Regions from separate parts of the Pseudomonas sp. P4_B3 genome, predicted to be linked through region 3. Evidence: predicted binding sites of a transcription regulator. Region 3 holds the regulator's gene; each other region holds the start of a gene.

Region 1 (7,286 bases), on a different contig from region 3:
CGCGGCGGCGGCCTCGCCCGGAGCCAGCGGTTTGTTCTTCGACATCTGGCGCATCAGCACGTCCGCCAGGCCGATACCACCGCCCTCGCGGGACATGGAGACGGCCAGCTGCTGGTCGTACATTTCCTGGTACTGCTTGGCCGCCGGGGTGTTCATCGGATTGTCCTGACCCAATGCTTCGGTGGCCGAGCGCATCGACTTGAGCATTTCCCCGAGGAACAGCGACTCGAACTCCTGCGCCACCTTGCGCATGTTGCCATCGCTGTTCGTGTCGCCGACCTTGAGCTGATTCAGACGATTGAGGTCCGAATAGGAGCCCGAATCGCTGCTGCTGACCAGACCACTCTTGCGCATATCCACGATGGCCGTCCTCAGATCACGATCAGGTCGGCTTGCAGGGCGCCTGCCTGCTTCAGCGCTTCGAGGATGGCCATCAAGTCACCCGGTGCCGCGCCGACCTGGTTCACCGCCCGCACGATCTCGTCGAGGGTGGTGCCCGGGCCGAACTTGAACATCGGCTTGGCTTCCTGCTGGGCGTTGACCTTCGAACGCGGCACCACCGCCGTCGTGCCATTGGACAGTGGGCCGGGCTGGCTGACGATCGGGTCTTCGGTGATGGTCACGGTCAGGCTACCGTGGGTGACGGCGGCCGGAGAAACCTTGACGTTCTGGCCGATCACGATAGTGCCGGTGCGGGAGTTGATGATGACTTTCGCCACCGCCTGGCCCGGATCGATTTCGAGATTTTCCAGGATCGACAGGTAGTCGACACGCTGGCTTGGATCGAGCGGCGCGGTGACGCGAATCGAACCGCCGTCGATGGCCTGGGCCACGCCAGGGCCGAGCATGTCGTTGATCTTGTCGACGATGCGCTTGGCGGTGGTGAAGTCGGAACGGTTGAGGTTCAGCGTCAGGCTGTTGCCCTGGTTGAAACCGCTCGGCACCGCACGCTCCACCGAGGCACCACCGGGGATGCGACCGGCCGACGGAACGTTGACGGTGATCTTCGAGCCGTCGCGACCTTCCGCATCGAAACCACCGACTACCAGGTTGCCCTGAGCCACCGCATAGACGTTGCCGTCGATACCCTTGAGCGGTGTCAGCAGCAAGGTGCCGCCGCGCAAGCTCTTGGAGTTACCGATGGACGAAACGGTGATGTCGACCTGCTGCCCCGGCTTGGCGAACGCCGGCAAATCGGCACTGATCGACACCGCCGCGACGTTCTTCAACTGCACGTTGCCCGAACCCGGCGGCACCTTGATGCCGAACTGCGAGAGCATGTTGTTGAAGGTCTGCAGGGTGAACGGAGTTTGCGTCGTCTGGTCACCGGTGCCGTTAAGCCCGACCACCAGGCCGTAACCGATCAACTGGTTGGAACGCACGCCGGAAATGCTGGCGATGTCCTTCAGGCGCTCGGCGTGCGCGTTGAACGCGGCGGACAGCATCAAGGCGGCCACCATGAGGTGTTTAAGATTCAAACGGACCACCTAGAAAGGGAACAGCGGGCTGAGGAAGAAACGGTCGAACCAGCCTGGCTGACTCGCATCGGCGAACGAACCGGTGCCCGAGTAGGTGATGCGCGCATCGGCGACACGAGTCGACGACACGGTGTTGTCGGTAGAGATGTCATCGGCGCGAACAAGGCCGGCAATCCGCACCAGCTCATCGCCAGTGTTGAGCGTCATCCACTTCTCGCCGCGTACCGCGATGATGCCGTTGGGCAACACATCGGCGACGGTCACGGTGATCGAGCCGGTCAGGGTGTTGCCCTGGGCTGCCTTGCTGTCGCCCTTGGTCGCGCGGTCGCCTTCATAGCTGGCGTCCAGACTCAGGTCACCACTGCCAAACGGATTGTTGGTGTTGGGCGTGGAGCCGAACAGCGAGGTCAGGCCGATGCTGGCCTTGCTGTTCTTGCCAATTTGCGAGTTGGCGTTTTTGCTGGCCTGGGTCCTTTCGTTCAGGGTGATGGTGATGATGTCACCGATCCGGAACGCCTTGCGGTCGCTGTAGAGGTTCTGTTCGAAACCGGCCTGATAGATCGAGCCGTTGTTCGCCGCCGCCGGCAATGGCGTACGCGGCAACACCGGCGCGTAGTAAGGGTCATTGGGCTTGGGCGTCGCAGGCACGCAACCTGCGAGCGCGGTGATCCCACTCAGTGCCAGAACAGATACATAGCGATTCATGACCCTACCTCACGGTGTTGCAGGCAGCCTCATGGCCGCACATAGACTTGATTACAGATTCTGCGTTACGAACGAGAGCATCTGGTCGGCGGTGGAGATCACCTTGGAGTTCATCTCGTAGGCGCGCTGGGTGGTGATCATGTTGACCATCTCCTCAACGGTGCTGACGTTGGACGTTTCCAGGGTGTTCTGCAGCGTGGTGCCGAAACCGTTCAGACCCGGAGTGCCGACTTGCGGCGCGCCACTGGCGGCGGTTTCCAGGAACAGGTTGTTGCCCACTGCCTGCAGGCCGGCCGGGTTGATGAAGTCGGCGGTTTGCAGGTTGCCGATCACCTGGGCAGCCGGGTTGCCGGCAACGGTGATGGACACGGTGCCGTCGCGGCCGACCGTGAAGGTCTGCGCGTCGTTCGGAATGACAATCGCCGGCTCCAGGGCAAAGCCGCTGGCGTTGACGATCTGGCCGTTGGAGTCCAGGTGGAACGTACCGTCACGGGTGTAGGACGTGGTGCCATCCGGTTGCAGGATCTGAAAGAAACCGCGACCGTCGATGGCCATGTCCAGTGGCTGCTCGGTGGTTTGCAGGCTGCCGGCGGTGAAATTTTTCTGGGTGCCGACGATGCGCACACCGGTACCCAGTTGCAGACCCGACGGCAGTTCGCTGTCCTGGGTCGACTGGGCGCCTGGCTGGCGCTTGATCTGGTAGAGCAGGTCCTGGAACTCGGCGCGGTCACGTTTGAAACCCGTGGTCGACACGTTGGCCAGGTTGTTGGAAATGGTGGTCAGGTTGGTGTCCTGAGCGGACAGGCCTGTCTTGGCAACCCATAGAGCCGGAAGCATTCGATTCTCCTCGTGCGCCTGTTTTACGGCGCGACGTTCTGGTAATTAGCTGATCTGCAAGACCCGAGCCATGGCCTGGTCATCGTCTTTGGCGGTGTTCATCATCTTGATGTGCAGCTCGAACTGCTTGGACAAAGCCAGAACCGAGGTCATCTCTTCCACGGCATTGACGTTGCTCGACTCGAGGAACCCGGACACCAGCTTGACGCCGGCATCGGCCTGCGCAGGCGCGCCGTCCTTGGTGTGGATCGAACCATCCAGGCCCTTGGTCATGTTCTTGAGGTCCGGGTTGACCAGCTTGATGCGGTCGACTTCAGCCATCACCCGGGGACCTTCGCCCATCGCACGGATGCTGATGGTGCCGTCCTCTCCGACTTCGATCTGCTGCTCCGGCGGCACCGCAATCGGCCCGCCATTGCCCATGACCGGCATGCCGTTGCCGGCGCGCAGCACGCCCAGGGCGTCAACGTTCAGGCTGCCGGTGCGCACATAGCTTTCACCGCCATCGGGATTCTGTACGGCAATCCAGCCGTTGCCTTGCACGGCAACGTCGAGGTCGCGGCCGGTTTCCACCAGTGAGCCAGGGGAGAAATCGGTGGCCGGGCGTTCGGACATGGCAAACGCACGCGCCGGAAAGCTGTCACCGAACACCGGCATCGAACGGGCCTGCTCCAGGTCTTTCTGGAAGCCGTTGGTGGAGATGTTCGCGAGGTTGTTGGCATGCGCCTTTTGCGCCAGTGCATTCTGGCTGGCGCCGGTCATTGCCACATAAAGGTACTTGTCCACACTCTTTCCTCTGCCTGCCGGACGTTTGCCGCCCACTGCTGTACTGCTGAGCCATAAGCAATTTGCAGACCAACTTGTTTTTGGCGGCGCCAGGCCCGGCAAACAGGGGACTTTGGGGATTCAGAGGGGATTTGTGATTTGTATCAGAGACGAAAAACCGGCGGTGTCATGCCGCTTCGCGGCAATGGATCGCGGCCCGAGCCTTCGGCAGCTCCTACATTGATCTCTGTAGGAGCTGCCGAAGGCTCGGGCCGCGATCGGACGATCTTTTGATCTTAAATGCTGCTGTCCTTACCGACTTCGTACTCACGCAACTTGTTGGCAATGGTGGTATGCGAAACCCCGAGCCGCTTGCCCAATTGCCGACTGCTCGGATGCTCGGAATACAGCCGCTCCAACACGGCTTTTTCGAAACGCCCGACGATCTCGTCCAACCCACCCTCCAGCGAAAAATCGCCAAGGGGTTGGCGCACACCATAGTCCGGCAAACGAATGTGCTCGGCCTTGACCGTCCCACCGTCGCACAAAGAAACAGCCTGGAACAGCACGTTCTCCAGTTGCCGCACGTTGCCCGGCCAATGGTAGTGACTGAGCCGCTCCATGGCCGCCGGGGCGAGTTTGGGCAGCGGGCAACCAATCTGCCGGCTGGCCTGATCGAGGAAGTGCTCCACCAGCGGCGTCAAGCCGTCGAGGCATTCGCGCAGCGGCGGGATGTGCAGCGACAACACATTCAAGCGGTGATAGAGGTCCTGGCGGAACTCACCGCGAGCGCACAGTTCAGACAGATCGACCTGGGTCGCGCAGATCACCCGCACATCAAGGTAGACCTCTTCATCACTGCCCACACGACGGAAGCAACCGTCCTGCAAAAAGCGCAGCAACTTCACCTGCAAGCGCGGGCTCATTTCGCCGACGCCATCGAGAAACAGCGTGCCGCCCGCCGTCAGCTCCAGCAACCCGAGCTTGCCTTCGGCCCGCGCCCCCTCAAAGGCACCCGGGCCGTAACCGAACAACTCCGTCTCGGCCATGGACTCCGGCAGACCTGCGCAATTGAGTGCCATCAACGGCGACTGCCCACGAGGACTGGCCAAATGGCAGGCCCGCGCCAGCAACTCTTTGCCGGTGCCGGTCTCCCCTTCGATCAACAGCGGCGCATCCAGTGGCGCCATGCGCCGCGCTTCGCGCACCACGGCGGCCATGACTTTCGAGCTTTGGAAGATGCTGTCGAAGCCACGCAATTCCTGCTTGCGCACGTTGTAGATGCGCTCGCCCACCCGGTCCGCTCGATGCAACGTCAGCACCGCACCGGCCATGGCTTCGCTGTCGTCATGCTCCGATTGCAGTGGCGCGATGTCGGCCAGGAACACGTCACCCTTGACCTTGACCCGCAGCCCGTTGATCCGCGACTTGTTGGCGCGCACCAGTTCCGGCAAATCGAAATCCTCGGCGTAGCGCGACAGGGGAATCCCCGGCACTTCGTCGACCCGCACCCCGAGCAACTGCGCCGCTGCCCGGTTGGCCGCGACGATGGAACCGCCCATGTCGATCGACAGCACCGGAAACTCCAGCGCACCGAGCAGAGCGTTGAGCTCCATGTGCCGACGCTCGCTGGGCATCAGCCCTACACGCTTGACGCCAAAGACCCCGGCAATCGCTTCGAATTTCGGGCGCAAGGCCTGGAACTGAATGTTGATCAGGTTCGGGCAATGCAGGTAAATGGCGTTGCCATGCTCACCACCCACCTCACCGCGGGCCACGTTGATCCCGTACTCCACCAGCAGATTGAGAATGTCGCGCAGGATGCCGATGCGGTTCTGGCAGTGGACTTTGATACGCATATAAATGGCCTGAAAAAACGGTGAGTAAGGTGCGCAGGGATAATTTCTGCTGAGGCGCTCAGATAGTCGTCAAGATTATGTGACAGATGTAGGGCTTTTCCCACCCACCAATCTCAACATCTGCGCGATGACGGCCGATACGTAACGAAATCTTTACGATAATTAAGGGGTTTTCCCGCACAGGACGCCGCTCACCTGCTGCAACGATGCAATTGATGGAGTATTTCTAGGTCCATAGCAGTACATAACAAGAACGAAATCCCCTAGCAGGAGAGCAGCATGAAGCAGACGCAATACGTGGCTCGCGAGCCCGATGCGCAAGGTTTTATCGACTACCCCGCCGAAGAACACGCGGTGTGGAACACGCTGATCACCCGTCAACTGAAGGTGATCGAAGGGCGTGCGTGCCAGGAGTACCTGGACGGTATCGAAAAACTCGGTCTGCCCCACGACCGCATTCCTCAACTCGGCGAAATCAACAAGGTCCTCGGTGAAACCACCGGCTGGCAAGTTGCCCGGGTTCCCGCACTGATTCCCTTCCAGACTTTTTTCGAATTGCTGGCCAGCAAGCAGTTTCCGGTGGCGACCTTCATTCGTACCCGCGAAGAACTGGACTACCTGCAAGAGCCGGACATTTTCCACGAGATCTTCGGCCACTGCCCGCTGCTGACCAACCCGTGGTTCGCCGAATTCACCCACACCTACGGCAAACTCGGCCTCAAGGCGTCCAAGGAGGAACGTGTGTACCTGGCGCGCCTGTACTGGATGACCATCGAGTTCGGCCTGGTCGACACCCCGCAAGGCCAGCGCATCTACGGCGGCGGCATTCTGTCTTCTCCGAAAGAGACCGTGTATTGCCTGTCGGACGAGCCTGAGCATCAGGCGTTCGATCCGCTGGAATGCATGCGCACGCCCTACCGCATCGATATCTTGCAGCCACTGTACTTCGCGTTGCCAAATCTCAAGCGTCTGTTCGACCTCGCTCACGAAGACATCATGGGCATGGTCAAGCAAGCGATGCAGATGGGTCTGCACACACCGAAATTTCCGCCAAAACCAAAAGCCGCGTGATCCGCCGCTTTTAGAATCAAGTGAGTCTGTCAGAAACCATCGCTTTGGATTAGCGTGGTAGAACTGAGGGCCGATTTCCCAACATTCGATTTCAGGAACACATCATGACCGCATTAACTCAAGCCCATTGCGAAGCCTGCCGCGCCGACGCCCCACAAGTCAGCGATGAAGAACTGCCGATCCTGATCAAGCAGATCCCGGACTGGAACATCGAAGTACGCGACAGCATCATGCAGCTGGAAAAAGTCTTCCTGTTCAAGAACTTCAAGCACGCCCTGGCGTTCACCAACGCCGTCGGTGAAATCTCCGAGGCCGAAGGCCATCACCCGGGCCTGCTGACCGAGTGGGGCAAAGTCACCGTGACCTGGTGGAGCCACTCGATCAAGGGCCTGCACCGCAACGACTTCATCATGGCTGCGCGCACTGACGAAGTAGCCAAGGACGCTGAGGGGCGCAAGTAATGCATTTCGACGCCATCGGTCGAGTACCTGGCGACCCGATCCTCGGCCTGATGGAGGCCTACGCGCAGGACCCGAACCCACGCAAGTTCGATTTGGGCGTGGGTGTCTAC
Region 2 (7,286 bases), on a different contig from region 3:
TGACCCTCGAAGAGCTCGAAAGCATTCGCCAGGAAGCCTACAACGAAGGCTTTGCGGTGGGTGAGAAGGAAGGTTTCCACAGCACCACGCTCAAGGTCCGCCAGGAAGCCGAGGTGGTCCTGGCCGCCAAGATTGCAGCGCTGGAGCAATTGATGAGCCATCTGTTCGAGCCCATCGCCGAGCAGGACACCCAGATCGAAAAGTCCCTGGTCGACCTCGTGCAACACATCACCAGACAGGTGATCCAGCGCGAACTGGCCATCGACTCGACACAGATCGAACACGTGATGCGCGAGGCGCTCAAGCTGTTGCCGCTGGGCGTGGGCAATGTGCGGCTGTACATCAATCCGCAGGATTTCGAACAGGTCAAAGCCCTTCGCGAACGCCATGAAGAAACCTGGCGCATCGTCGAGGACGAGTCGTTGTTGCCCGGCGGTTGCCGGGTCGAGACAGAACACAGCCGCATCGACGCCACAGTCGAAACCCGTGTCGCGCAGGTGATGGACAAGCTGTTCGACCAGTTGCACGAACAGTCCTTGCACCCGGCCGCACCGGACTTGAGCCTGGAACTGCCGGTCGACAGCAAGCCCGCTGCCGCGCCAGAAGCGGATGTGCCTGATGCGCCTTGAGCGCACCAGCTTCGCCAGGCGCCTGGGCAGTTACGCCGAGGCGACTACGCTTGCCGGCGCGCCGATCCTTGAGGGCCGCTTGCTGCGCATGGTCGGCCTGACCCTCGAAGCCGAAGGTCTGCGCGCCGCCATGGGCAGTCGCTGCATGGTCATCAACGACGACAGCTATCACCCCGTGCAGGTCGAAGCCGAAGTGATGGGTTTCTCCGGCAGTAAAGTCTTTCTGATGCCGGTCGGCAGCGTCGCTGGCATCGCACCCGGTGCCCGCGTAGTTCCCTTGTCCGATACCGGGCGTTTGCCGATGGGCATGAGCATGCTCGGGCGGGTGCTGGATGGCGCCGGCCGTGCACTGGACGGCAAGGGCGGGATGAAGGCCGAAGACTGGGTGCCAATGGATGGCCCGACCATCAACCCGCTCAAGCGCGAACCGATCAGTGAACCGCTGGACGTGGGCATCCGTTGCATCAACGGCATGTTGACGGTCGGGCGCGGCCAGCGGCTGGGCCTGTTTGCCGGTACCGGTGTCGGTAAATCGGTGTTGCTGGGGATGATGACGCGCTTCACCGAGGCCGACATCATCGTCGTCGGGCTGATCGGTGAGCGAGGCCGTGAAGTTAAAGAGTTCATCGAGCACATCCTCGGTGAAGAGGGGCTCAAGCGTTCAGTGGTGGTGGCGTCCCCGGCGGACGATGCGCCGCTGATGCGTCTGCGCGCGGCGATGTATTGCACGCGCATCGCCGAGTATTTCCGCGACAAGGGCAAGAATGTCCTGTTGCTGATGGACTCCCTGACCCGTTTTGCCCAGGCCCAACGGGAAATCGCCCTGGCCATCGGCGAGCCGCCAGCGACCAAGGGCTATCCGCCGTCGGTATTCGCCAAGCTGCCGAAACTGGTGGAGCGGGCCGGTAATGCGGAGAAGGGCGGTGGTTCGATCACCGCGTTCTACACCGTGCTGTCCGAAGGCGATGACCAACAGGACCCGATTGCCGACTCGGCACGGGGCGTGCTCGACGGGCACATCGTGCTGTCCCGGCGCCTGGCCGAGGAAGGGCATTACCCGGCCATTGATATCGAGGCGTCCATCAGCCGGGTGATGCCGGCGGTGGTGTCGCCGGAACACATGGCCCGTGCGCAGTATTTCAAGCAGTTGTGGTCGCGTTATCAGCAGAGCCGCGACCTGATCAGCGTCGGTGCCTACGTCGCTGGCGGTGACCGCGAGACCGATCTGGCGATTTCCTTGCAGCCGCAATTGGTCAAATACCTGCGTCAGGGTCTCAACGACAGCATCAGCCTGGGTGAAAGCGAAGCGTATCTCGCCTCGATCTTCGCGCCCGCGGCGGGCGGTTAAGCGATCATGGCCCTGAGTCGGGCAGGAAGGCTGGCGCCGGTGGTGGAAATGGCCGAAAAGGCCGAGAAAACCGCGGTCCAGCGCCTGGGGCACTTTCAGGGGCAAGTGCGTTTGGCACAAAGCAAACTCGCCGACCTTGAAGCCTTCCGTCTCGACTATCAGGAACAATGGATCGTACGCGGCAGCGGCGGCGTCTCGGGCCAATGGCTGCTGGGCTATCAGGGCTTTCTCGCGCAATTGGGCACGGCCATCGACCAGCAGCGGCAAAGCCTGGCCTGGCATCAGAACAACCTGAACAAGGCTCGGGAAACCTGGCAGCAGGCGTTTGCCCGGGTCGAAGGTTTGCGCAAATTGGTCGAACGCTATGCCGATGAGGCGCGACGGCTGGAGGACAAGCGCGAGCAGAAGCTGCTGGATGAGTTGTCCCAGCGCTTGCCGCGTCAGGATCCGTATTAGAAGATCGCATCCTGCGGCAGCTCCTACAGGGGATTGCATTCTCATGTAGGAGCTGCCGCAGGCTGCGATCTTTTGATCTTGCTCCTATTCCCACCAAGTGCTAAACCTTCTACACGTACGTTCTCCAAAGACAAGGAAGCCATTGAATGCCAGTCGTTGCCGAAGTGTCCCCTGATGGGCAAAAGTTGACGATATCAGTCAAAGGACGATTCGATTTCGCCAAGCATCAGGAATTTCGTGAGTCCTACGAAGATAAACAGCTATCGGCGGTTGTGGTCGACCTGAAAGAGGCCACTTACCTCGACAGCTCTGCGTTGGGCATGCTGCTGTTGCTGCGCGATCACGCCGGCGGCGACGACTCCGATGTGCGCGTCGTCAACAGCAATACCGACGTGCGCAAAATCCTCGCCATCTCCAACTTCGACAAGCTGTTCGACATCAGTTGATTGCCATGCAGCCGCTGAAGATCCTGATTGCCGAGGACAGCGCCGCCGATCGCCTGTTGCTGTCGAGCATCCTGCGCCGCCTGGGGCACGACGTGCTGACTGCGGCCAACGGTGCCGAAGCGGTCGACACGTTTCGCCAGCAGCAACCACACCTGGTATTGATGGACGCGATGATGCCGGTGATGGACGGCTTCGAGGCGGCCCGGCAAATCAAGGCCCTGGCCGGGGAAACCCTGGTGCCGATCATCTTCCTCACCTCGTTGTCCGAAAGCGAAGCCCTGGCCCGTTGCCTGGAAGTCGGCGGTGACGACTTTCTGGCGAAGCCGTACAACCAGGTGATTCTCGCCGCCAAGATCAAGGCGATGGATCGCTTGCGGCGCTTGCAGGACACCGTGCTGCAACAGCGTGACCAGATTGCCCGGCACCACGACTACCTGCTCAACGAACAGCGCGTGGCCAAGGCCGTTTTCGACAAGGTGGCGCACTCCGGCTGCCTGAATGCCGCTGCGAATATCCGTTATCTGCAATCGCCCTATGCGCTGTTCAACGGCGATCTGTTGCTGGCCGCGTTCACCCCGGCCGGCGACATGCACGTGCTGCTGGGCGACTTTACCGGCCACGGTCTGCCGGCGGCGGTGGGCGCCATGCCCCTGGCCGAAGTCTTCTACGGAATGACCGCCAAGGGCTATGGCCTGGCGGAAACCCTGCGCGAGATGAATGCCAAGCTCAAGCGCATTCTGCCGGTGGACATGTTCTGCTGTGCCACGTTGCTGTGCCTGAGTTTTCAGCGTCGTTCAGTGGAGGTCTGGAACGGCGGCATGCCCGACGGTTATCTGCATTGCATTGCCAGTGGCGAGCGAACGCCTCTGCCGGCGCGGCACCTGCCTTTGGGGGTGCTGAGTCCGGAGTCCTTCGATGAGCGTACCGAGGTGTTTCCCATGGTGCTCGGGGATCGCGTGTTTCTCCTGTCTGATGGGGTGATCGACACCTGCGACGCCAATGATCAGTTGTTTGGCGTGCAGCGATTGCAGCAGGTGTTCGCCGCCAATCGCCAGCCGGATGTGCTGTTCGAAGAGATCGAGCATGCGCTGCGACAGTTTGGCGGTGAAGCGCGCGACGATGTCAGCATGGTCGAAATCAGCCTGCTGGAGCCGGCGCAGATCACGCCGCCGGCGTTGGTCTACTCCGACAGCGGCCAGTCGTGCCCGCTGGACTGGTCGGTGAGTTTCGAGTTTCGCGCCGCCACACTGAAGCGTTTCAACCCCTTGCCCTATCTGTTGCAATTGCTGCTTGAGGTGCATGGTCTGCGGGGCCAGAGCGGTGCGCTCTACAGTGTGCTGGCGGAACTCTATTCCAATGCGCTGGAGCATGGCGTGCTGGGGCTGGACTCGAGCCTCAAGCGCGATGCATCGGGTTTTGCGCGTTATTATCAGCAGCGTAATACCCGTCTGGACGAACTCCAGGAAGGCTATGTACGGTTGCATTTGCAGGTGACGCCAACAGACGACGGCGGTTGCCTGACCATTCACATCGAAGACAGCGGCAAGGGTTTCGATGTCGAGCGGGTGATGAAAAGACCTGTGGATGACATCCGCCTGTCGGGACGTGGAGTCAGTCTGATCCGCCAGTTGGGGCGTAATGCCCGCTGGACCGACGATGGTCGAAGTGCACGTGTGGAGTTTATCTGGAAGGCTGCGCAGTAATCCGCGCATTCTTGATCAAGGAGTGAGCAAATGAACGACAAAAACGACAAACATGTGGATCGCGGCGTGCTGAGTGCATTGCAGGAAGTGATGGAAGAGGGCTATGCGGATTTGCTGGATATCTTTCTTGCGGACTCCGAAGAGCGCATTAACGTCTTGCGAACGACTGACAGTACTGCACTGCTCGTTGCAACCGCCCATAGCTTCAAGGGCAGCAGCAGCAATATGGGTGCAGTCAGGCTGACCGAGCTCTGCCATCAACTTGAACAGCGGGCCAAAGATTTGCCATGTGCCGCCGTTCAGGAACTGGTCGGCGAAATCGACCGCGAATTCGCCGCTATCCGGCCTCTGTACGAAGCTGAACGACAGCGTTGCCCAGCGAAAATCTGAGCATGCGCTGCATTTTGTCTCCTTCGAGTGAAACTGGCTCGACCTTTGCACTTAACTCGTCCAACTGTACTTACGAGCCCCGTGCAGCGGAGACTGTTTCATGCCCGTTACCCCCAATATTCTGCTTCAGGCCTCCAGGCAGGCCAAGATTCAAGCGGCCTGCGCCAATCCTCCGGCGCTGACCGCTGAGCCTGGGGACAAGGCCGCAAGCTTCGCTCATGTCTATGCCAATCAGGCCCAGAACAAGCCCAATGCGTCGGCGGATGCCTCGGTCAAGCCGAGTCGCGAAAAAAGCTCCGATGTCGCAGGAGAAAAAGACGCTGGCGACGACAAGTCTGCCGCCGGGGAGCTGGTGGTTGCCGATGGCGGCAAATCCTTGCCTTCCGATACGCCGGTGCAGGCTGACGACAAGACCGCCGACAATGAGGCGTCAGATGTCGACCGTGCTCCGGTCGTCGATACCGCACCGCTCGATCCGGCGCTTGATCCCTCACTGCTGCAAGCCATACAGCCAGTAGCGCCTGCGTCGGCACCGACAACGCCTGCCGTGGCCGATGCGGCGCAGCCAGCGGCTGAAGCGCCGGTTGCGGCGGCGATCATGGCGACAAACGCTCCAGCGCCGACCGGCACTGACGGCGATTTCGATCCCGAGACCGATCCGCTCGACGCCTTGCCAGCGGTGCGCCTGGCAATGGAGCAGAGCGGTCACGTATCGGCTTCCAGCCAGGCGCAGCCCAAGACTGCACCGACACAGACTCAAGCCCAGGCTGACGGTGAGCTGACATCGGCGCAAAACTTTGCCGCCGGCATGGCGACCCTGCTGGATGTTCAGGCCGACAAGAACAGCACCGATCAAGGCGACGACAAGGCTTTCAGCGGGTTGCTCGATGACGGCCTGAAGGATCTCAAGTCCGCCAGCAGCGACACCCGTGTCGATGATTTCGCCAACCGTCTGGCCGCGCTGACCCAGGCGGCCACACCGAAGACCGCCAATGCCTTGCCGGTGAACCAGCCGATCGCCATGCATCAGAGCGGGTGGACCGAAGAGGTGGTGAACCGGGTCATGTACCTGTCCAGCGCTAATCTCAAGGCGGCGGACATCCAGTTGCAGCCCGCTGAACTCGGGCGTCTGGACATTCGGGTGAATATGGTTCCCGATCAACAGACCCAGGTTACGTTCATGAGTGCGCATCCGGGTGTCCGTGAGGCGCTGGATGGCCAGGTCCATCGCTTGCGCGATATGTTCGCGCAACAGGGCATGGGGCAGGTCGATGTCAACGTTTCGGACCAGTCCCGTGGTTCGCAGCAAGGGCAGGAACAGGCCCGGCAAAGCCAGAGCGGGCGGACCAATGCCAGCGGCGGTCGCCTCGATTCAATGGATGACGACGTGGCCCCGGGCGTCGCTGAAGTGGCTGCCAATACCACCCGCGTGATCGGCTCCAGTGTGGTCGATTACTACGCCTGATCAAAGCCATCACTCCAATCGTTCCCATGGCATGGGAACGAACCCTCTGTAGGAGCGAGCCTGCTCGCGATGGAGTTAAACGATGACGAGGGCCATCTGAATAAACGCGGCGCTCTCACGTCTTTCGCGAGCAGGCTCGCTCCTACATGGCATAACACTTGCTCTTGCCTTGCCGTGCGACTGTGAAAACCCGAATAGTGACGGATTATTGGCATGGCGAAGAGCGACGCAGCAGTAAAAGACCCCGCAACCAAAGGCAAACTCAAGCTGATTATCGTGATCGTGGTGGCCCTGCTGCTGGCGATCGGTGTGTCCGTGGGGGCGACCTGGTACTTCATGCACAGCGCTCAGAGCAAGCCTGCCGCCGTGGTGGAAACCGTTGCCATCGGCAAACAGCCAGCGATTTTCGAGTCGATGGCGCCGGCTTTCGTCGCCAACTTCAACCTGAACGGTCGCCAGCGCTACATGCAAGTGAGCATCACCATGCTCGCGCGCAACCAGGCAGACCTGGATGCGCTCAAGGTCCACATGCCGGTGATCCGCAATAACCTGGTCATGCTGTTTTCCGGGCAGGACTTCGCGACCCTCGCCTCGCCGGTCGGACAGGAAATGCTGCGGCAGAAAGCCACCGCCAGCGTCCAGGAAGTGGCGCAGAAAGAGCTCGGCAAAGTGGTGATCGAACAGTTGCTTTTCACTAATTTCGTACTGCAGTAGGAACACGACATGGCCGTGCAGGACCTGCTGTCCCAGGATGAGATCGACGCGCTGTTGCATGGCGTCGACGATGGTCTGGTACAGACCGAAAACGCTGCCGAACCCGGCACCGTCAAAAGCTATGACCTGACCAGC
Region 3 (7,286 bases):
TGCTTGGGCGCATCGGCCAGAGCCCGACGCATTCCGTCGGTCAAGGGCAGTTTTGCCAGCAAGTCAGGCTTGAGTGTTGTAAGGCGCTCGCCAAGGTCAACCAGAGCATGCAGCTCGCGTTTAACCTGGGATTTGCTTTTTTCTCCCGTATCGAGGGAGTCGTCGTAAGAATCAACCATGGTGGCCGTCCGCAAAGAAACGCCGCCATGATAACCAGTCGGGGGCCGCTTGTCCGGCCCGGTCGCTCGATGACCGTTACCGAAAGCAGAATTTGAGTGGAGAACAGCATGAGTGCAGTTGAAAGCGTCGGCCCACAAGCGTTGCCGGCACTGCAGGAACAAGTCGAGCAGATCATCGCTGAAGCCAGGCGCCAGGGCGCCAGCGCCTGTGAAGTGGCGGTGTCACTGGAGCAGGGCTTGTCGACCACGGTGCGTCAGCGTGAAGTCGAAACGGTAGAATTCAACCGCGATCAGGGTTTTGGCATCACCTTGTACGTCGGTCAGCGCAAAGGCTCGGCCAGCACATCGGCCAGTGGTCCGGAAGCGATTCGCGAAACCGTCGCCGCGGCACTGGCCATCGCCAAACACACTTCGGAAGACGAAGCCTCGGGCCTGGCGGATGCCGCGCTGATGGCGCGGGATATTCAGGATTTCGACCTGTTCCACCAATGGGACATCACTCCGGAACAAGCCATCGAACAGGCCTTGGCCTGTGAAGCCGCGGCGTTTGCTGCCGACAGCCGGATCAAGAACGCTGACGGCACCACTCTCAGTACCCATCAGGGTTGCCGCGTTTATGGCAACAGCCACGGGTTTATCGGTGGTTACGCATCGACTCGTCACAGCTTGAGCTGCGTGATGATCGCCGAAGCGGACGGCCAGATGCAGCGCGATTACTGGTACGACGTGAACCGCCAGGGCAATCTGCTGGCCGATCCGGTCAGCATCGGCCAGCGTGCCGCGCAACGGGCGGCGAGCCGTCTGGGAGCGCGTCCGGTGCCGACTTGTGAGGTGCCGGTGCTGTTTTCCGCAGAGTTGGCCGGGGGCCTGTTTGGCAGTTTCCTGTCGGCGATTTCCGGCGGCAGCCTGTATCGCAAGTCTTCGTTCCTTGAGGGCACTCTCGGCCAGAAGCTGTTTCCGGAGTGGCTGACCATCGACGAACGTCCGCACTTGATGCGAGCCTTGGGCAGCGCGGCGTTCGATGGCGATGGCCTGGCAACCTACGCCAAACCGTTCGTCGAAAAAGGCGAGTTGGTGTCGTACATCCTCGGTACCTACTCCGGCCGCAAGCTCGGCATGCCAAGTACGGCCAACGCCGGCGGCGTGCACAACCTGTTCGTCACCCATGGTGATGAAGACCAGGCGGCCTTGCTGCGGCGCATGGGACGCGGACTGTTGGTCACCGAGTTGATGGGCCAGGGGCTGAACATGGTCACCGGCGATTATTCCCGGGGCGCGGCGGGTTACTGGGTCGAGAACGGCGAAATCCAGTTCGCGGTCCAGGAAGTGACCATCGCCGGCAACATGCGCGATATGTTCAAACAGATCGTTGCCGTGGGTAACGACCTGGAACTGCGCAGCAACATTCGCACTGGTTCGGTGTTGATCGAGCGGATGACGGTGGCGGGTAGCTAAGCTCAGACCGTTGCATAAAAAAGGCGCGCCACCCAATGGGTGGCGCGCCTTTCTTTTGATGTTTATTCGCCTTCGTCGAAGTAGTTATTGATCAAGGCTACCAGCGCGTCCATCGCTTCCTTTTCCTGCTCGCCTTCCGTGCTCAGATGGATTTTGGTGCCCTTACCGGCAGCGAGCATCATCATGGCCATGATGCTTTTGCCATCTACTGTGGATTCAGGTGTGCGTCCTACCCTGATCGTGCAGTCCTTGAACTGGCCGGCGACCCCGACGAATTTTGCAGAAGCACGGGCATGCAGGCCCAGCTTGTTGATGATTTCGATTTCCAGAGCAGGCATCGCGATGTGAATCCTTTAGCTGAGGTCGCGGTGGCGAACCTGGACGTTCTTCAGGGATTTTTGCAGCGCCTGCCCCAGACGCTCGGTCAGGTAGACGGAGCGGTGATGTCCGCCAGTGCAGCCAATGGCAATGGTGACATAGGCGCGGTTGCTGGCGGCAAAACGAGGCAGCCACTTTAGCAGGTATGTGGAAATGTCCTGGAACATCTCTTCGACATCCGGCTGTGCCGCCAGGTATTCGGCAACCGGTTGATCGAGCCCGGACTGCTCGCGCAATTCCGGTTTCCAGTAAGGGTTGGGCAGGCAACGCACATCGAACACCAAGTCGGCGTCCACCGGCATGCCACGCTTGAACCCGAAGGATTCCACCAGGAACGCAGTGCCCGGCTCGGGCTGATTCAACAGACGCAGTTTGATGGCGTCGCGCAGCTGGTACAGGTTCAGGCTGGTGGTGTTGATCTTGAGATCGGCGAGGTCGGCAATCGGCCCGAGCAGGTCGCTCTCGACGCTGATGGCTTCGGCCAGCGAGCGGTTGGCGTTGGTCAGGGGGTGACGACGGCGGGTTTCCGAGAAGCGCTTGAGCAAGGTTTCTTCGTCGGCATCCAGGTACAGCACATCGCACTGGATGTGGCGGTTGCGGACTTCTTCGAGCAGATCGGGGAAGCGTGACAGGTGGCTGGGCAGGTTGCGCGCATCAATGGAAACGGCGACCAGCGGCTGTAGCAGCTCGGTATGAATCAAGGCTCGTTCGGCCAGTTCCGGCAGCAGACCGGCAGGCAGGTTGTCGATGCAGTAGTAGCCGTTGTCCTCAAGAACGTCGAGGGCGGTACTTTTACCTGAGCCGGAACGGCCACTGACGATGATCAAGCGCATGATTACTGACCGTTTTGCTCGTCCAGGACAACCTGATACAGGGCTTCGTTGCTTGCAGCATTACGCAGTTTTTCGCGAACTTCCTTGCGGTCGAGCATGCTGGCGATTTGTCGCAGCAGCTCAAGGTGCGCATCGGTGGCGGCTTCCGGGACCAGCAATACGAACAGCAAGTCAACCGGCGCGCCGTCGATGGCGTCGAAGTCGATAGGGGCGTCCAGGTGCATCAATGCACTGATGGGTGAAACACAGCCCTTGAGACGGCAGTGTGGAATAGCGATGCCGTTGCCAAAACCGGTGGAGCCGAGTTTTTCACGGGCAATCAGTGCCTCGAAGACATCTTGCATCTCCAGGGCCGGCACTTCGCGGGCGATCAGATTGGCAATTTCCTCGAGGGCTTTCTTTTTACTGCCGCCCGGCACGTTCACCAGGGAACGGCCGGGGGTCAGGATACTTTCAAGTCGGATCATGGGTTGGGAGTGTTAACGACCGGTTGCACCCTGGAGGAGGCTCTGGGTCTTTTCCTTATGCTTTTTGAGTTGTTTATCCAGCTTGTCGGTGAGTGCGTCGATCGCGGCGTACATATCGGTATGTTCCGCGTTGGCGACCACTTCATTCCCGGGAATATGCAGCGTGGCTTCGATTTTCTGCTTCAGTTTTTCGACGGTCATCGTGACCTGCACATTAGTGATCTTGTCGAAATGTCGCTCCAATCGTTCGAGTTTTTCGCCGATGTAGGTGCGAAGAGGTTCGGTCACTTCCAGTTGGTGTCCACTGATGTTGACTTGCATACAGCTTCTCCTTCGTTGCCAGTGCATAAAGCGGCAGGCAGAAATGCCTGCCACTGGAACGCTGTGGCGTGGCTCTACATCAACCGCTTGCGTTCGCTCGAAGGCGCGATCCCGAGGGATTCGCGGTACTTGGCGACGGTGCGGCGAGCCACCTGAATGCCTTGTGCCTCCAGTAAACCAGCGATCTTGCTGTCACTCAATGGCTTTTTCTGATTTTCCGCGGCAACCAGTTTTTTGATGATCGCGCGGATCGCCGTGGACGAGCATTCGCCGCCTTCGGAGGTGCTGACGTGACTGGAGAAAAAGTACTTCAGTTCATAAATGCCCCGGGGGGTGTGCATGAACTTCTGGGTGGTCACCCGTGAAATCGTCGACTCATGCATGCCGACCGCTTCGGCGATGTCATGCAGGACCAACGGCTTCATGGCTTCGTCGCCATATTCGAGGAAACCACGCTGATGCTCGACGATCTGGGTGGCAACCTTCATAAGGGTTTCATTGCGGCTTTGCAGGCTCTTGATGAACCAGCGGGCCTCCTGCAACTGATTGCGCATGAACGTGTTGTCGGCGCTGGTGTCGGCGCGGCGCACGAAACCGGCGTACTGGGCGTTGACCCGCAGCCGTGGCACCGACTCCTGATTCAGCTCCACCAGCCAGCGCTCGTTGTCCTTGCGCACGATAACGTCAGGAACGACATACTCGGCTTCGGTGGACTCGATCTGCGAACCCGGGCGCGGGTTAAGGCTCTGGACCAGCTCGATGACCTGGCGTAGTTCATCTTCCTTGAGCTTCATGCGGCGCATCAGTTGGCTATAGTCGCGGCTGCCAAGCAAGTCGATGTAATCGGTGACCAGGCGCTTGGCCTCAGCCAGCCAAGGGGTCTTGGCGGGTAGCTGGCGCAATTGCAGCAGCAGGCATTCGCCCAGGTTGCGGGCGCCGATGCCGGCGGGCTCGAATTGCTGGATGCGATGCAGGACCGCTTCGATTTCGTCCAGTTCGATGTCCAGTTCCGGATCGAAGGCGTCGAGGATTTCCTCGAGGGTTTCGTCCAGGTAGCCCTGATTGTTGATGCAGTCGATCAGGGTCACGGCGATCAGGCGATCGGTGTCGGACATCGGGGCCAGGTTCAGTTGCCACAGCAAGTGGCTTTGCAAGCTTTCGCCGGCCGAGGTACGGGTGGTGAAGTCCCACTCGTCGTCGTCATTGCTGGGCAGGCTGCTGGCGCTGGTCTGGTAAACGTCTTCCCACGCGGTGTCGACGGGGAGTTCGTTGGGGATGCGCTCGTTCCAGTCACCCTCATCGAGGTTATCAACCGTCGGGGCGGTTTCCTGGTAGGAGGGTTCCTGGATGTCGGTGTTGGGCTTCTGTTCGGCGTTGTCGGCCAAGGGGTCGGTGTTATCGAAGTCGTCGCCTTCTTCCTGGCGTTCGAGCATCGGATTGGACTCCAGGGCCTCCTGGATTTCCTGTTGCAGGTCCAGGGTCGACAATTGGAGCAGGCGGATAGCCTGTTGCAGCTGCGGTGTCATCGTCAGCTGCTGGCCCATTCTCAAGACTAGCGATGGTTTCATGGCAGGGGCTTAACACCTTATTCGCCGGCGCACACGCGCCATCCACTACAGGGCGCCGGGGCGCCAAACATAAGCAAATTATATGCCTGAAACTGTAGTGTTTGCCTAGAGCACTGTAACAATAAAAAGCTGCAATGTTTTGTTGACAGGTTGCTCCGGCCGACTCTTGAACATCTTTGAGGCGTCGTGTTTGCCTAGAGCACTGTAACAATAAAAAAGAGTTGTTTTTTATCGAGACAAGCGCTCGTCGACCAGTCTCGCACCTCGGTGTCTTACAGGCGGAATTCGTGGCCCAGGTACACTTCCTTCACCAGGTCGTTGGCCAGGATGGTTTCAGCGTCGCCTTCGGCGATCAATTGGCCGTCGTTGACGATGTAGGCGGTTTCGCAGATATCCAGGGTTTCACGAACGTTGTGGTCGGTGATCAGCACGCCAATGCCTTTGGCCTTGAGGTGGTGAATGATCTGCTTGATGTCCCCGACCGAAATCGGGTCCACGCCGGCGAAGGGTTCGTCGAGGAGGATGAATTTCGGGTTGGTGGCCAGGGCTCGGGAGATTTCCACGCGACGGCGCTCACCACCAGACAGGCTCATGCCGAGGTTGTCGCGGATGTGGCTGATGTGGAATTCCTGCAGCAGGCTTTCCAGTTCCTTGCGCCGACCGGCCTTGTCGAGTTCCTTGCGGGTCTCGAGGATGGCCATGATGTTGTCGGCCACCGACAGTTTGCGGAAGATCGATGCTTCTTGCGGCAGGTAGCCGATACCAGCCTTTGCGCGGCCGTGCATCGGCTGGTGGCTGATGTCCAGGTCATCGATCAGGACGCGGCCCTGGTCGGCCTGCACCAGACCGACGATCATGTAGAAGCAGGTGGTCTTGCCGGCGCCGTTCGGGCCAAGCAGGCCGACGATCTGACCGCTGTCGATGGACAGGCTGACGTCGCGCACGACCTGGCGGCTCTTGTAGCTCTTGGCCAGATGCTGAGCTTTCAGAGTTGCCATTACTGGGCCTTTTTCTCGTCGGTTTTCTTCTTCGGCTGGATCACCATGTCGATACGCGGACGCGACTCGGTCACCTTGCTGCCGGTGGCGCGACCGGCGCTGGCCAGCTTCTTCTCGGTGTCGTAGACGATTTTCTCACCTTGGGTGGTGTTGTTGTCCTTGTCGATGACTTTGGCCTTGTCGATCAGCACAACGCGATTTTGCGTTGCGTGGTACTGGATGGTCACACCCCAGCCCTGGACGGGTTTGGTGTCGCCCGCCGTTTGCAGTTGCTCGAAGTAGGCCAGGTTGCCCACCGAGGTAACCACGTCGATGTCGCCATTCGGGGTGCGGGTCATGGTCACCTTGTTGCCGGTAACCTTCATCGTACCTTGGGTAATGATCACGTCACCGGTATAGATGGCAATACCTTGCTTGTCGTCCAGTTGGGCATCGTCGGCCTGAATGCGGATAGGCTGCTGTTGATCTTCCGGCAGAGCCCAGGCGCTCACGCTTCCCAGTGCTGCGCCCAGACTGAGCAAAATCGGGAGGGTTTTAACGAGCCTCATACTGTCCTCTTACGTTCGATAGCAGGTGTATCCTGCTTTCTTTCAAATACGCCTTCATTCCCTTGCCAGTCGATACACCGCCAGCGCCGTCGATTCTAACGTCTTGCTCTGTCTGCGCATATTGCTGCTGCGGGAACACGGTCATGCGGGTGCTGGTGATCAGGGTTTTACGGTTTTTCTCGTCGAAGCGCGTGATGCGCACGTCATCGATCAGTTCGACCTGTGTGCCATCAGGGTTGACCTCGCCGTGCAGGCTCTGGACGTGCCACGGAAATTCAGTGCCGCGGAACACATTCAGGTCGGGGTTGGTCAGCAATGTCACCTCGGTCGCTTTCAGGTGCTCGACCTTGTCGGACACCAGATCATATTGCAGCTTGCCGTCCGGCAGGTACTGCACGCTGTGGGCGTTGATGGCGTAATAGTCGATCGCGCTTTCATCGACCGGCGTTACCGGCTTGTCGAGGAAGCGTTCCGGGCTGATGTTCCAGTAGCCAGCCGCGGCGAATATCGCCGCGATGCAACTGTACATCAGGGTGTTG

The links. Region 3 encodes sigma-54, which starts transcription at its own class of promoters, with help from an activator protein. Its sites were predicted from a motif close to ANTGGCATNNANNTTGCTNT; they were not measured.
Region 1: AC1DWG_RS22705 (flagellar basal body rod protein FlgF) is a predicted target of sigma-54. The motif match lies at 3,861-3,880, and genes of this name have one in related genera.
Region 2: AC1DWG_RS22500 (flagellar hook-length control protein FliK) is a predicted target of sigma-54. The motif match lies at 5,005-5,024, and genes of this name have one in related genera.

Annotation. Positions count from the first base shown of each region.
Region 1 is NZ_JBFUHR010000020.1:87,668-94,953, forward strand. It holds gene flgJ (flagellar assembly peptidoglycan hydrolase FlgJ) at 1-360, opposite strand, end outside; gene AC1DWG_RS22690 (flagellar basal body P-ring protein FlgI) at 372-1,460, opposite strand; gene flgH (flagellar basal body L-ring protein FlgH) at 1,488-2,183, opposite strand; gene flgG (flagellar basal-body rod protein FlgG) at 2,235-3,020, opposite strand; gene AC1DWG_RS22705 (flagellar basal body rod protein FlgF) at 3,066-3,806, opposite strand; gene AC1DWG_RS22710 (sigma-54-dependent transcriptional regulator) at 4,082-5,644, opposite strand; gene phhA (phenylalanine 4-monooxygenase) at 5,924-6,715, shown strand; gene AC1DWG_RS22720 (4a-hydroxytetrahydrobiopterin dehydratase) at 6,820-7,176, shown strand; gene AC1DWG_RS22725 (amino acid aminotransferase) at 7,176-7,286, shown strand, end outside.
Region 2 is NZ_JBFUHR010000020.1:42,947-50,232, reverse strand. It holds gene fliH (flagellar assembly protein FliH) at 1-629, shown strand, start outside; gene fliI (flagellar protein export ATPase FliI) at 619-1,977, shown strand; gene fliJ (flagellar export protein FliJ) at 1,984-2,433, shown strand; gene AC1DWG_RS22515 (STAS domain-containing protein) at 2,580-2,879, shown strand; gene AC1DWG_RS22510 (ATP-binding SpoIIE family protein phosphatase) at 2,885-4,582, shown strand; gene AC1DWG_RS22505 (Hpt domain-containing protein) at 4,613-4,972, shown strand; gene AC1DWG_RS22500 (flagellar hook-length control protein FliK) at 5,073-6,437, shown strand; gene fliL (flagellar basal body-associated protein FliL) at 6,651-7,151, shown strand; gene fliM (flagellar motor switch protein FliM) at 7,161-7,286, shown strand, end outside.
Region 3 is NZ_JBFUHR010000016.1:26,970-34,255, forward strand. It holds gene yjgA (ribosome biogenesis factor YjgA) at 1-179, opposite strand, end outside; gene pmbA (metalloprotease PmbA) at 288-1,634, shown strand; gene AC1DWG_RS19100 (HPr family phosphocarrier protein) at 1,697-1,972, opposite strand; gene rapZ (RNase adapter RapZ) at 1,988-2,845, opposite strand; gene ptsN (PTS IIA-like nitrogen regulatory protein PtsN) at 2,848-3,312, opposite strand; gene hpf (ribosome hibernation-promoting factor, HPF/YfiA family) at 3,325-3,633, opposite strand; gene AC1DWG_RS19120 (RNA polymerase factor sigma-54) at 3,708-5,201, opposite strand; gene lptB (LPS export ABC transporter ATP-binding protein) at 5,474-6,199, opposite strand; gene lptA (lipopolysaccharide transport periplasmic protein LptA) at 6,199-6,747, opposite strand; gene lptC (LPS export ABC transporter periplasmic protein LptC) at 6,734-7,286, opposite strand, start outside.